Regions from separate parts of the Desulfitobacterium chlororespirans DSM 11544 genome, predicted to be linked through region 2. Evidence: riboswitches for the same ligand, from Rfam matches in the RefSeq annotation. Region 2 holds a riboswitch; the other holds the start of a gene.
The links. A riboswitch is a leader RNA that binds a small molecule or an ion and turns the genes downstream of it on or off. The one in region 2 is predicted to bind thiamine pyrophosphate.
Positions count from the first base shown of each region.

Region 1 (6,718 bases), on a different contig from region 2:
CGAAGCTGGGTTAACGATAGCAAACCAGGGGTTATTATTCATTACACCATCCTCTAAGGAACTATGGTCACAGGGCAGCTTGTTTCATGAAGAACATGGGTAGCTACGCTTCCCAGAATGGCTCTCTTAACGGCACCGAGTCCCCGGTATCCCATAACAATACTGTCTACAGCACTTTCTTGGGCTTCTTTGCAAATTTCCCTACCAGGGTCCCCTGTGCGTAGGAGCGTGCGGATGGGCGCGATGGAATCTTTAGCGATTTCCAGAGAGTGATCGAGAACTTCCTTACTGGTTTCTTCCTGCATTACCTTAATCTGTTCTTGGGTGGCAAAGCGTTTTATATTGGGTGTGTTATAATTGGGTTGAACGTTTAAAAAGATAAGAAGGTCGTCCTTGCAACGTGCTAGAGTGAGAGCATAGTGAATGGCTTTGTCCGAATTCGGTGAGCCGTCTACAGGTACCAAGATTTTTGTCATATGTATCACTCCCTCAATTAAGCTTGTCTATTTTACCTTATTTTATATCATCCCATAAAAAAGTTAAACTATCAAACTTCTTTTTCACTATCATAAGTAATTATAAATTTTCTTAAAGTAGAGAACGGATTTTTCCTAAGGGTTTAATCGGACAGATTTTATTGATTGAAAATATAAATAGAAAAATTTTGCATTAATAATATGGAAAGAAGGGATTATCTGATTCTTAGAGAAATTTATTGAAAGGAAGCTCAATTAAGAAGCAAAGGGGAGATTTGGATGCGACGAAGTGACGGGAGGCTTCTCAAGTCTTTAAGCCCTTTTGTAAGGATTATTCCCCACATTATGACCAAGCGAAGTGATGCTCAAAATTTTTATAAGCAAGTCGTTGCTGTTGATAAAATTGATCAATATATCAAAGAAAAGAAAGATCAAGGGATTAGGCTCAACTACTTGCACCTATTCATTGCAGTCTATGTGCGTGTTCTCGCTCAACGCCCACAACTGAACCGCTTTGTCATGAATAATGAAATCTATACCCGATATGATATCCGTATCTCTATGGCCATTAAGCGCCTCTTAAAGGATGACGGTGAAGAGACAACAGTTAAATTCCTCTTTTCAGGTCTGGAAAGCATCGAAGAGATTGTCAAAATCGTGGATCAGACTATAGAGGAAGGTTGTGCGACAGGAGCTACCAATGAGGTGGATGCTATTGCTCAACGTATTATGTCTTTACCTAATAGTCAAGTGAAGCTTTTAGTAGGGACGCTAAAGTGGATGGATCGGCATAATTTACTGCCGAAAAAGATTATTGAAGCCAGTCCTTTTCACACATCTCTTTTCTTTACCTATCTCAAATCCATCAATCTGGATTTTATCTACCATCATCTCTACGATTTTGGTACGACAGGGATTTTTGTCGCCTTAGGGAAGAGCAAAAAATTACCCGTAGTTGAAGAGGATCAGGTAGTGGTCAAAAAATGCTGTGAGATCGGCTATGTTTTGGACGAGCGGATTTGTGACGGACTCTACTACTCCAATTCCTTTAAATTAGTCAAGAAGTACCTGGCAAACCCTTATCTACTTGATGAAAGGCTGGAGAAGGTAGAGGAAGATGTGAACTAGAGCGCATAACTATCTGTGAATAGAGTCGGAATCTTGTTTGAAATGTATTGCGAGTGTGCATACTAATTTAAATATTAAACAAGGAGGAATTATCTAAATGAGATTATCGGCTAGAAATCAATTAAAAGGCAAAATTACGGAGGTTAAAAAGGGCCCCGTGTCAACAGAAGTGGTTCTGGATATTAATGGTCAGTCAATTACAGCGAGTATAACTTCTGGTTCAGCAGAATCTTTGGGATTAAAAGTAGGTGATGACGCAATTGCCGTTATCAAAGCAAGTTCAGTCATGATTGGTCTTGAATAATCTTAAAAAGTTTTCTTTGGGCAGTTGGCTGATTACCTCCCAGGATAGATATAACTCTATTCTGGGAGGTAATCCTTTTATCATAGGTTTTGATGAGCGAATTAAGAAAAAGTTAATAAATACTAGTATAATCCTTAAGGTTAGGCTAGACATAATCAGGTATAATACGTATATGGATAGCGACATGTGTCGAAGAATGAAGGGGGAATGCGGCTACCCATTCAGAAACCGAATTGGTATAATGGGCGTGATGTAATTAAATCTATAGAAAATGTAATCAGGAGGAATTATGGCATTAGTAGAGATTTTTAAAGCGATTTTATTAGGTATTGTAGAAGGGATTACAGAATGGCTGCCCATCAGTAGCACGGGGCATATGATATTGGTGGATGAGTTTATTAAGCTGAACATGTCCGCGGCCTTTATGGAAATGTTTTTCGTGGTCATTCAGTTGGGAGCTATTTTGGCTGTTGTGCTATTGTATTGGAAGAAGCTCAATCCCTTTACATTCGATAGAGGGGTTTCCGTCAAGCAGGAAACCATAGAAATGTGGCTCAAAATCATTGTGTCCTGTATTCCGGCCGGTGTTATCGGTCTATTGTGGGACGACGTGTTTAACGCTCTTTTTTATAACTATCAAACCGTTGCCGTTATGCTGATTATATTTGGAATTCTCTTTATTGTTATTGAGAATTATAATAAGGGGAAAAGGCCTCGGGTCAATCACTTATCACAAATTACTTACACCACAGCGTTCATGATCGGAATATTTCAATTGATTGCCGCCATATTCCCGGGAACTTCCCGTTCTGGTGCTACTATTGTAGGAGGACTTTTGCTGGGAGTATCTCGAACCGTAGCGGCTGAATTTACGTTTTTTCTCGCTATCCCCGTTATGTTTGGGGCCAGTGCACTTAAACTTTTGAAGTTTGGTTTCAACTTTACAGGTCCGGAGTTGATGATTCTATTAATAGGAATGGTAGTGGCCTTTATAGTATCCGTAATCTCCATTAAGTTTCTAATGGGATATATCAAAAAGAATGACTTTAAGATCTTTGGCTGGTACCGCATCATCTTAGGTGTGATTGTGCTTCTGTATTTTTCAGCCAGGACTATTATAGGTTAGGTTTGATCTGAAAAGCTGAATCAACTTAAGAAATGGTATAACAATAGAGAGTAAGAAAGAAATATGAATGGAGGAAGCGTTATGAAAAAGTGGCTGATTCCCGTGGGGATAATTATCATTCTGGCTATGATCCTGGGGTCTGGTTATAATAACTTAGTGACTCTTTCGGAGACTGTGGACAGCAGCTGGAGTCAGGTAGAGAACCAGCTTCAGCGCCGAGCAGATCTCATTCCGAATCTGGTCAATACCGTCAAAGGATATGCTGAACATGAAAGTGAAGTGTTTACGGATGTAGCTGACGCCAGATCCCGACTGATCGGGGCAGGCAGTGTGGGAGAGGCTGCTGAGGCGGACGCGGCGCTAAGCAGTGCTTTGAGCCGATTACTGGCTATTTCTGAAAGTTATCCTCAGTTAAAAGCTGATGCTAATTTCCGGGCGTTGCAGGATGAATTGGCAGGAACGGAAAACCGCATTGCTACAGCACGCATGGACTATAATAATGAGGTACAATCCTATAATACGAAGATAAAACGTTTCCCGGCCACGCTTTATGCGGGTATTCTTGGTTTTGATGAGCGAGAGTATTTTAAGGCTGATGCGGGTGCTCATGAAGCTCCCACCGTGGATTTTTCCAAGTAACGGCTTGTCCAGATGGCACTATCAAATAGGTTAAATGAAGGGAATGAAGCCTATGAAGAGGAAACTCCGGCTTGCCGGATTGATACTGTTCTTCCTTACTTTAGCTTTTCCTTTGCAGGCGGCTACCCCTTCGATCCCGCAGCCTACCCGTGACTTTTTCGTGCTGGATGAAGCCGATGTTCTTGACTCAAGCACCGAGAGGATTATTATCCAAAGCTCGGCGGACTTGGAGAGAAAGACCAAAGCCCAGATTGTAGTGGTTACAGTCAACGATCTGAAAGGATATGGATCGGAAGAATATGCTCTAGCCATCTTGAGAGAATGGGGGATCGGTGATGAAAAGCTAAACAACGGGTTACTGATCTTAGTATCCCCTACGGAGGGGGAGGCCAGGATAGAGGTGGGTTATGGCTTAGAAGGGGCTCTTCCCGATGCTAAAACCGGCCGAATTCAAGATGAATATATGATTCCCTATTTTCAAGAAGGGGATTATAACCAAGGCATCTTAAATGGCTATCGAGCCTTTGTTCAGGAAGTTGCTAAAGAGTATCAAGTTGTGATGGATATTGACTCTCCGAAGGCTTTGTACACTTCGTCTGATTATGGAGATGGAACCAATACCTTTGCTTCCCTGCCTCTTGGGGTTAAAATCCTAGCCTTTTTCGGCATCGTCTTCCTATTTTATATTGACCACCGTTACTTTAACGGCTTTATCTTCGGCATGATTATTGGCATGCTCATGAGAGGTGGCCGCGGTGGCGGAGGCGGAGGCTTCGGAGGCGGTGGGGGTTCCGGCGGTGGCGGAGGCAGCACACGACGTTGGTAATAACTCATTGTGAGCTTTGGCCTTCTTGACACCTTAAGATTAAGGTGCTATGATGCAAAAAAGAGAATAGTATTGGGGAGCTGGAAAACGGCTGAGAGGGAAACGATTGTTTCCGACCCATTGACCTGATCTAGGTAATGCTAGCGGAGGGACTTAGGATACATGAGCTTCTGGCTACATGTCCTGAATTGTTTTGGAAAACCTTCTGATTGCAGAAGGTTTTTTATTATGCATTACCCTCCTCAAGTGTAAATGAAGATGAAAGAAGGAGAAAAGGAAATGATTAATGCAAGTGTAGCTATTCAAGTATTACCGGCTGTGGAAGGACAAGAAGTGATCCGTGTGGTGGACAAAGTCATTGAATATTTAAAATCCTCAGGGCTTAATGTCTACGTAGGTCCTTTTGAAACGACCGTCGAAGGGGAATACGACCAACTTATGGAAATGGTCAAACGCTGCCAGCTGATCTGCATTGAAGAAGGGGCACCCAGTGTCATGTCCTATGTAAAAATTAGCTATAAGCCGGAAGGCGGGATTTGGACCATTGATGAAAAGGTTACAAAGCATCACCAATAAGCTTTACCCAACGGCGGTACTTCTGCTCTTGCTTATCTTCTGGTATCTGGCTACTCTTCTTGAAATGGTGCCAAAATTCATGCTCCCATCCCCTGGAGATGTGATTCGGGCTTTAGCAGGTTCTTTTCCTGAGCTTATGAAGCACGCCCAGATCACCTTGACGGAGGCTTTCATAGGATTAATCCTCAGTATTCTTTTGGCTTTTTGGATTGCGCTTTTGATGGATCGTTTCGATGCTCTTTATAAAGCCTTCCATCCTATCCTGGTAATTACTCAGACTATTCCTACGGTAGCCATAGCCCCTTTGTTAGTGTTATGGCTGGGCTATGATATGGCACCAAAGATTACGCTTGTCGTGCTGACCTGTTTTTTTCCTATGACCATTGCTCTTTTAGGCGGATTTAAATCGTCGGATCAAGACGCTATGAATCTCATGCGAGCTATGGGGGCTAAAAAGTGGCAGATCTACCGGTATATTAAGCTGCCTAATGCTCTGCCCGGCTTTTTCTCAGGTTTACGCATCTCGGTGTCCTATTCTATTGTCGGCGCAGTTATCGCTGAATGGCTGGGAGGAAACAGTGGTCTTGGCGTGTATATGACCCGGGTCAGAAAATCCTATTCTTTTGATAAAATGTTCGCGGTGATTTTTTTGATCATCATATTGAGCTTAGTGCTTATGAAATGTGTGGAGCTTTTGGAACGAAAAGCTATGCCCTGGGCACAGACCGGGGAACAGCAAAATGAAGGCTGAGGGCCGAATAGTGTTTAAGGAGAATGTTGAGATATGAAAAAGCGATGCATAGCAATTCTTATGAGTGTTTTTGTGGTTTTAGGATTAGTGGGGTGTGGTGTTCAGAATAATACGATCAACACTGGGAATGAAAAGCAAGGTGCACAAGAAAATAAAAAAATCACCTTTGTCCTGGACTGGACACCAAATACCAATCACACCGGTGTCTATGTGGCTAAAGAATTAGGCTATTTCCAAGAATCAGGTTTAGAGGTGGATATTGTGCAGCCACCTGAAGGAGGGGCACTGCCATTGGTAGCAGCCGGGAGAGCTGAATTTTGTGTAACCTTCCAGGAAGAACTTGCAGCTGCTCTTACCTCAGACAGTCCCCTGGATATGGTAGCTGTAGGGACTGTTTTGCAGCACAATACTTCGGGAATTATCTCCTTGAAGGAAGATAACATTACCAGACCGAAGGATATGGAGAACAAGGTCTATGCCACATGGGATTCTCCTGTGGAAAAAGCGATTATTAAACAAGTCATCGAGAAAGACGGCGGTAAATATGAGGCTATCAAAATGATTCCTAATACAGTAACTGATGTGATCTCGGCTCTGAAAACCGATGTGGATGCTATTTGGGTGTATTATGGATGGGATGGCGTGGCAACAGAGGTGAAAGGCCTGGATACCAATTATTTTGCGTTCAAAGATATTGACCCTGTCTTAGACTTTTATACCCCGATCATAGCTGCCAGTCCCCAGTATTTAGAAAAGAACCAGGACACAGCTAAAGCATTTTTAGCTGCTGTAGCAAAAGGGTATGAATACGCTATAGCACACCCCGAAGAAGCCGCTGAAATTCTGGTCAAACATGCCCCGGAATTGGACCAGGAGCTTATAACGGCCAGCC
Region 1 is NZ_FRDN01000025.1:8,371-15,088, reverse strand. Features, by position in the region: gene BUA14_RS26500 (diacylglycerol/lipid kinase family protein) at 1-42, opposite strand, end outside; gene BUA14_RS26495 (universal stress protein) at 54-476, opposite strand; gene BUA14_RS26490 (2-oxo acid dehydrogenase subunit E2) at 756-1,604, shown strand; gene BUA14_RS26485 (TOBE domain-containing protein) at 1,702-1,908, shown strand; gene BUA14_RS26480 (undecaprenyl-diphosphate phosphatase) at 2,198-3,034, shown strand; gene BUA14_RS26475 (LemA family protein) at 3,116-3,673, shown strand; gene BUA14_RS26470 (TPM domain-containing protein) at 3,708-4,499, shown strand; TPP riboswitch at 4,563-4,669, shown strand; gene BUA14_RS26465 (thiamine-binding protein) at 4,779-5,075, shown strand; gene BUA14_RS26460 (ABC transporter permease) at 5,044-5,826, shown strand; gene BUA14_RS26455 (ABC transporter substrate-binding protein) at 5,860-6,718, shown strand, end outside.
Region 1: another riboswitch for thiamine pyrophosphate. It lies ahead of BUA14_RS26465 (thiamine-binding protein); the one in region 2 lies ahead of thiC (phosphomethylpyrimidine synthase ThiC).

Region 2 (6,718 bases):
TTTATGGGACTGGGTTCTTTGGGCAGCGTCCTGGGCACAGCGCCGCTACGCACATTAATGAGTTTTACGGGCTGGAGAACAGCTTTATTCGGCATAGCAGTTTTTTCCTTGATATTGGCAGTGGTAACGTATATCTTATTGAGAGATCAGCCGGCGGAAAGAGGGTTGCTTACACCGGATGAACTCCATGGGGAAACTGCAGTGGTTGCCGCCATAAGTGAAGAATCCGGGCAAGAAAAGGTTCCCTTTACTGCCGTACTCAAAATGCCTGTCTTATGGTTAATCGGTTTACTATCTCTCGGTGTGAACTCCAGTTCCCAGACTTTCGGCTCCATGTGGGAAGGCATCTATCTGACCGACGCCCTGACATTATCCAAGGAGATCAGTGGGGATATTCTGTCCTGGTATGCATGGGGGCTCTTTGCAGGATGTATCCTAAGCGGTGCAGTGGTCAGAAAGATTGGCTCCAAGAAAACCATGGTATTGGGTTGTATTTTGTTTTTGTTTAACTGGCTATGGATTGCTTTGCAACCGGCAACCATAAGCATTACAGAGTTAAGCTTTTTTAATTTCTTAATGGGGTCATTGCAGATGCTGGTTATCTCCACCACATTTATTTATATTCGTGAAGTCATGCCCACATCCCGTTTAGGGACTGCGATGGGAATCGTGAACAGCTTTGCCTGGATTTTTGGAGCAGGACTTTTTCAACAGATTTGGGGAATTATCATCAATGCCGTTTCTGATGGGATAAAACCATATCCCGTATATGCATTTCAAGTAACCCTTTGGCTTCAGGTGATCATGATCTGTTTAGGCGTCATTTGTTCCATTGTTCTTTACCGGAAAGATTTTGGAGGAAAAGAATAAATATAGGGATGAAGAATTCATGTAGTGTAGGACCGGCTTTTAATTGTCAGCCAAGGAGATTTATATTGATTCAATTAAGTCAGGATAAAGGGACTGCAGAAAGCAGCGATCTGGCGGGTGATGTTATGCCCGTCAGATTTTTATGACTGCTCAACCTTTTGTCGGTTGCTTAAAAAGTTATAACAATAAACCCAAAAGAATTGTTATATATAAGTGGATTTTTTCTTGCGATTTTTATAGGGTAGATTTATACTTGTAACTATATCAGTTTGCCATATATGGAGAAGAGTAGAGGTGTTGATCTATGAGTATGAATTTTATCAAGAAATTACCGCCGGCGGAAGAAATTATTGCCCATTTGCCTTTAAGCAAAGAAGTGGCTGAGCTCCGGGACAAACGGGTGGACGAGATGAAGAAGATCCTGACCAATGAAGATCAACGGTTCTTATTGATTGTCGGTCCTTGCTCCGCCGATCATGAAGATCCCGTTTGTGAGTATATTGAACGATTGGCCAAAGTCCAGGAAAAGGTCAAGGATACCCTCCTCATCGTGCCCCGGATCTATACCAACAAACCCCGGACCACAGGGGAAGGGTATAAAGGGATGGTTCATCAGCCGGACCCGGAAAAGGCCCCGGATATGTGCGAGGGGATTAAAGCCATTCGCCGCCTGCATATCCGCGCCATATCGGAATTTGGGATGCCGGCTGCTGACGAGATGCTCTATCCCGAGAACTACAGCTATCTTGCCGATGTCCTGGGCTATGTGGCCATCGGTGCCCGTTCCGTGGAAAACCAGCAGCATCGTCTCACCGTCAGCGGTATTGAACTTCCGGTGGGCATGAAAAACCCCACCAGCGGCGATATGACCGTGATGTTTAATTCATTGATTGCAGCACACAGCAATCATTCTTTCATCTACAATGGCTGGGAAGTTGAAACCACTGGGAACCCTTATGCTCACGCCGTGTTAAGAGGGGCTGTGAATGCCAATGGTGAAAATATCCCCAATTATCATTTTGAAGACCTGATTCGGACCGCTCGGGAATATGAAAGACTGGAATTGGTTAATCCGGCCATTATCGTGGATGTGAATCATGCCAACTCCATGAAGTGCTTTTATGAGCAGCCCCGTATTTCCGGCGAGGTGCTGTACAGCCGTAGGTATGATTCCCTGCTGAAGAAGATGATCAAAGGGCTGATGATCGAGAGCTATCTGGAGGAAGGAAGGCAGGGCATCGGGGAAAACATCTATGGAAAATCCATTACGGATGCTTGCTTAGGCTGGGAGAGCACGGAGAAGTTGATTTACTCTATAGCTGAAAATGTCTAAAATCAGCCGGTTCTCTTTTAATTCCGTATAACATGTGATATACTTTAGGTGCCAATAATTGTAACTGCATAATCACTAGGGGGGCCGAATAAGGTCGGCTGAGATAAAGGACCCAAGAATCCTTTGACCCTTAACCTGATCTGGGTAATGCCAGCGTAGGGAAGGTGGATAATAACGATATGTTTATTAGAATACAGACCTACCCGGTCTGTATTTTTTATATCCGCCTTTTTTTATATCTTTATTTATATTAAGGAAGGTGTGGTTTCATTGACTCAACTGCAAGAAGCAAGAAAAGGAATCATTACTCCAGAAATGGTCCAAGCAGCTGAATTCGAGGGAATTACCGGGGAGGAACTGAGGCAGAAAATCGCCATAGGGGAAGCGGTTTTACCCTGCAACATCAACCATCAGGGACTTCGTCCCATGGCAGTCGGCAAGGGTCTGTCTACGAAAGTGAACGCCAACATCGGAACCTCCGATGCCTATCCGGAGCTAGCCCCTGAGCTGAGCAAACTGGAGATTGCTGTGGCGGCCGGTGTCCATTCCATCATGGATTTAAGTACAGGCGGAGATATTGATGAGATCAGAAGCAGGATTATCCAGGATAGTCCGGTCATGGTGGGAACGGTGCCTTTATACCAGGTCATGGTGGATACTCACAAGGCCGGCCGGGGCTTAGTGGAAATGACGGATGATGAAATATTTGCCGGGATCGAAAAACACTGCCGGGACGGAGCTGATTTTATCACGGTTCACTGTGGCGTAACCTTAGAGGTCATTCAGGAACTCCGGGAACAGGGACGGGTGATGGATATCGTCTCCCGGGGAGGGTCCTTTATTACCGCCTGGATGCTGCATCATCAGCGACAAAACCCCCTTTTCGAGCAGTACGACCGCCTGTTAAACATCGCTTTGCACTATGATGTTACTCTGAGTCTGGGAGATGGCCTCCGGCCAGGTTGCTTAGCCGATGCCACAGACGGCCCCCAAATTAAAGAACTGATCACTCTGGGAAGCTTGGTCAAACGGGCTCAGGAAGCAGGGGTGCAGGTTATGGTCGAAGGCCCCGGACATGTTCCTCTCCATCAGATTGAAACGAATATGCAGTTGGCAAAAACCCTCTGTCATAATGCTCCTTTCTATGTCTTAGGCCCTTTGGTCACCGATGTGGCTCCGGGATATGATCATATTACATCAGCGATTGGCGGAGCTATCGCAGCTTCCAGCGGTGCGGACTTCCTCTGCTATGTCACCCCTGCGGAGCATCTTGGTTTGCCTACGGAGGAGGATGTCAAAGAAGGGGTGATCGCTGCCCGCATCGCAGCTCATGCAGCCGATCTGGTTAAAGGCATTAAAGGAGCCTGGGAATGGGATCTGGAAATGGCCAAAGCCCGCAAAGCCTTGGATTGGCCAAAACAAATCGAGCTGTCCATTGATCCGGAAAAAGCGGGGCGAATGCGAAAAGCCAAAAATGAAGACAGCCAGGAGCGCTGCACCATGTGCGGAAAATTCTGCGCCTATCAATTAATCAGCGACTATATGGGGACACCTTTTAAAGGCTGCTAAAAAACGCTGATCTTACTTAGGTAAGACAAAAAGCTCTCAAACTTAGGAAATCAATTTAACGGGAATTAATTTTACGGGAATTAAATGATAAAATTTTAAAGGAAAAGAAGGGATAGGATCATGAAAGAAAAATTAACAGAAGCTCTTCAAGCCCTCAAACAAAAAACCCCCCTGGTCCATGCCATTACCAATGTGGTTACGGTCAACGACTGCGCCAATAGTTTGCTGGCGGTGGGAGCATCACCGGCTATGTGCGAAGCAGCGGATGAAGTATTCGAGTTTAGTCAGCTTGCCGGATCCCTATACCTTAACTTAGGAACCTTAACCAAAGAACAGGAAATGGCGGTTTATCTGGCTATCCGGGGAGCAACGTTAAAAGGGATTCCGGTTATCCTTGATCCGGTGGCCTGTGGAGCCATTCCCCGTAAAAAAGCAACGATCGAAAGGCTGCGTCATTTTGGCCGCTTTACGGTAATCAAAGGGAATTTGGGTGAGATCAAGGCTTTGGCCGGATTGGCAGCCAGAGTCAGAGGGGTGGATTCCCTGGATGAAGGGAATGATGGCCTGGAAGCTTGTCAAAGTCTGGCCAGAGCTTATGGCTGCGTCGTGGCGGCCACAGGGAAAGTGGATATCGTTGCCGATGGACAAAGAGCCTGCTTAATCGAAAATGGGACAGAGATGCTGACCCGGATCACGGGGGCCGGCTGCATGGCCGGGGCCTTGGTGGCCGGTTTCTGCGGAGCTTATGAAGACGCGTTCGGAGCAACGGTTGCCGCTTTGCTGACCATGTCTCTGGCGGGAGAATTAGCTCAGGAGACATCCGGCGGGGAATTGCCGGGAACATTCCGGGCTCACCTCATCGACCAGATCAGCCTGGTGGATGATGCACTGATCGAGAAAAGGGGGCGGGTGCAATGGCTGTAGATTATAGCCTTTACCTGGTCACGGATCGAATTCTGGTCGGATCGAAAGATTTTTTATTATCCATAAAAAAAGCTCTGGAGGGTGGAGTGACGTTGCTCCAATTGCGGGAGAAAGAGACGAATTCCCGGGAGTTTTATGAAATTGGGGTAAAAATAAAAGAGCTGACGGCGGAATTCAGAGTACCTCTGATCATCAATGATCGGGTGGACCTGGCCTTGGCCCTGGATGCCGACGGGGTGCATGTGGGCCAACAGGATCTGCCCCTCGTCAAAGTCCGGAATATACTCGGCCCTGATAAAATCCTTGGTTATTCTGTTTCCAGTCTGGAAGAAGCGCTTCAGGGGGAGAGGATGGGAGCGGATTATCTGGGAGCCGGTCCGGTATTTCCTACGGGGAGCAAAAAGGATGCTTCAGAAGCCATCGGCTTAGCAAAGCTTAAGGAAATCAAAGCCGGCGTTAGTCTTCCCGTTGTTGGCATCGGTGGCATCGGAGCAACAAACCTCAGTGCGGTGAAAGAGACGGGGATTGACGGAGTTTCGGTGATATCAGCCATTCTAAGCCAAGAAGATCCTTGCGCTGCCGCCAAGGGGTTGATCGATTTATGGCGGAATTGAACACTATTTTCTTCGTGGATTTTGACGGAACCATTGTCACTCAGGATATGTGTGCTCTCCTGGTAGAAACCTTGGCTGGGGAAGGATGGCGGGAGCTCAATGAAGGCTGGGAAAGAAAAGAGCTTTCCACCCTGGAGTGCGCCCGCCGGACCTTTAAACTGTTTAACAGCAATGACCCGGAAGTTTTTCGCCAGCTTATCGATCAGGCAGTGTTTGACCCCAGATTTTCAGATTTTGCCGCTTTTTGTGAACGAAGAGGATTTTCCCTCATTATTCTCAGCGATGGATATGATTTCTATATTGAGTACCTCTTGCAAAGAGAGGGATTGAGCCTGCCTTACTATGCCAACAAATTGCTGTTTGCTCCCCAACTTGATGTAGAAACCCCCTACAGCTCTGGCGAATGTGAGCTATGTGGGGTCTGCAAACTGCAGCTGATGGAAAAGCTGCTTAAACCCGGTTATAGATCCGTCTATATCGGAGATGGGACTTCCGATTTCTGCCCGGCGGAAAGGGCGGATAAGGTCTTTGCCAAAAGCAGGCTTTATCAGCATTGCCAGGAGGTGGGCAAAGAAGCACAGCTGTTTGAATCGTTTCAGGATATTCTCCAGACAGTTAAAGATTGGGGAAGGGAAGAAGAGGAAGGGACTTGAAAAATCTTTTAACCATTGCCGGCTCCGACTCCAGCGGTGGAGCGGGAATCCAAGCAGACTTGAAGACTTTTTCCGCTTTGGGGGTCTATGGAATGAGCGTCATAACCGCGGTGACCGCTCAAAATACCCTGGGAGTGGATGAAGTCGCCGAGATAGATCGGGATATGGTCAAAGCTCAAATCGACGCGGTTTTTAAGGATATCCCAGTCCATGGGGTAAAAATAGGCATGGTTTCCAACCCGGAGATCATCAAACAAATCGCCTTATCTCTGAAAGAATGGAAGGCGCCCAATATTGTCGTCGATCCGGTAATGATCTCTAAGAGCGGTTACTCTCTTCTAAAGCCGGAGGCTGTGGAAACCCTGAAGCGGGAACTGCTCCCCATGGCCCGGGTCATTACGCCCAACCTGCCGGAAGCCTGCTGCCTGCTGGGCATAGAGGCCCTCGACGAAGAAGGAATGGAGTTTGCGGCTCAGGAGCTCCACCGGTTGGGTCCGGAGAGTGTGCTCATTAAAGGAGGACATTTAAAAGGTGCTGCCAACGATCTCCTTTTTGACGGTGATGATTTTTCTTGGTTTAAGGCACCCCATTTAAACCAAAAGCATACCCATGGCACCGGATGTACCCTTTCATCAGCTATTGCGGCTCATTTAGCCTTGGACTATGATTTGCAAACATCGGTTCAAAAATCAAAAGATTATCTTTTTGGAGCTATCGAACATGCCTTTCCCTTGGGTCATGGTGTTGGACCCGTC
Region 2 is NZ_FRDN01000013.1:82,097-88,814, reverse strand. Features, by position in the region: gene BUA14_RS19825 (MFS transporter) at 1-870, shown strand, start outside; gene BUA14_RS19820 (3-deoxy-7-phosphoheptulonate synthase) at 1,175-2,203, shown strand; TPP riboswitch at 2,271-2,383, shown strand; gene thiC (phosphomethylpyrimidine synthase ThiC) at 2,474-3,772, shown strand; gene thiM (hydroxyethylthiazole kinase) at 3,893-4,696, shown strand; gene thiE (thiamine phosphate synthase) at 4,687-5,310, shown strand; gene BUA14_RS19800 (MtnX-like HAD-IB family phosphatase) at 5,298-5,963, shown strand; gene thiD (bifunctional hydroxymethylpyrimidine kinase/phosphomethylpyrimidine kinase) at 5,960-6,718, shown strand, end outside.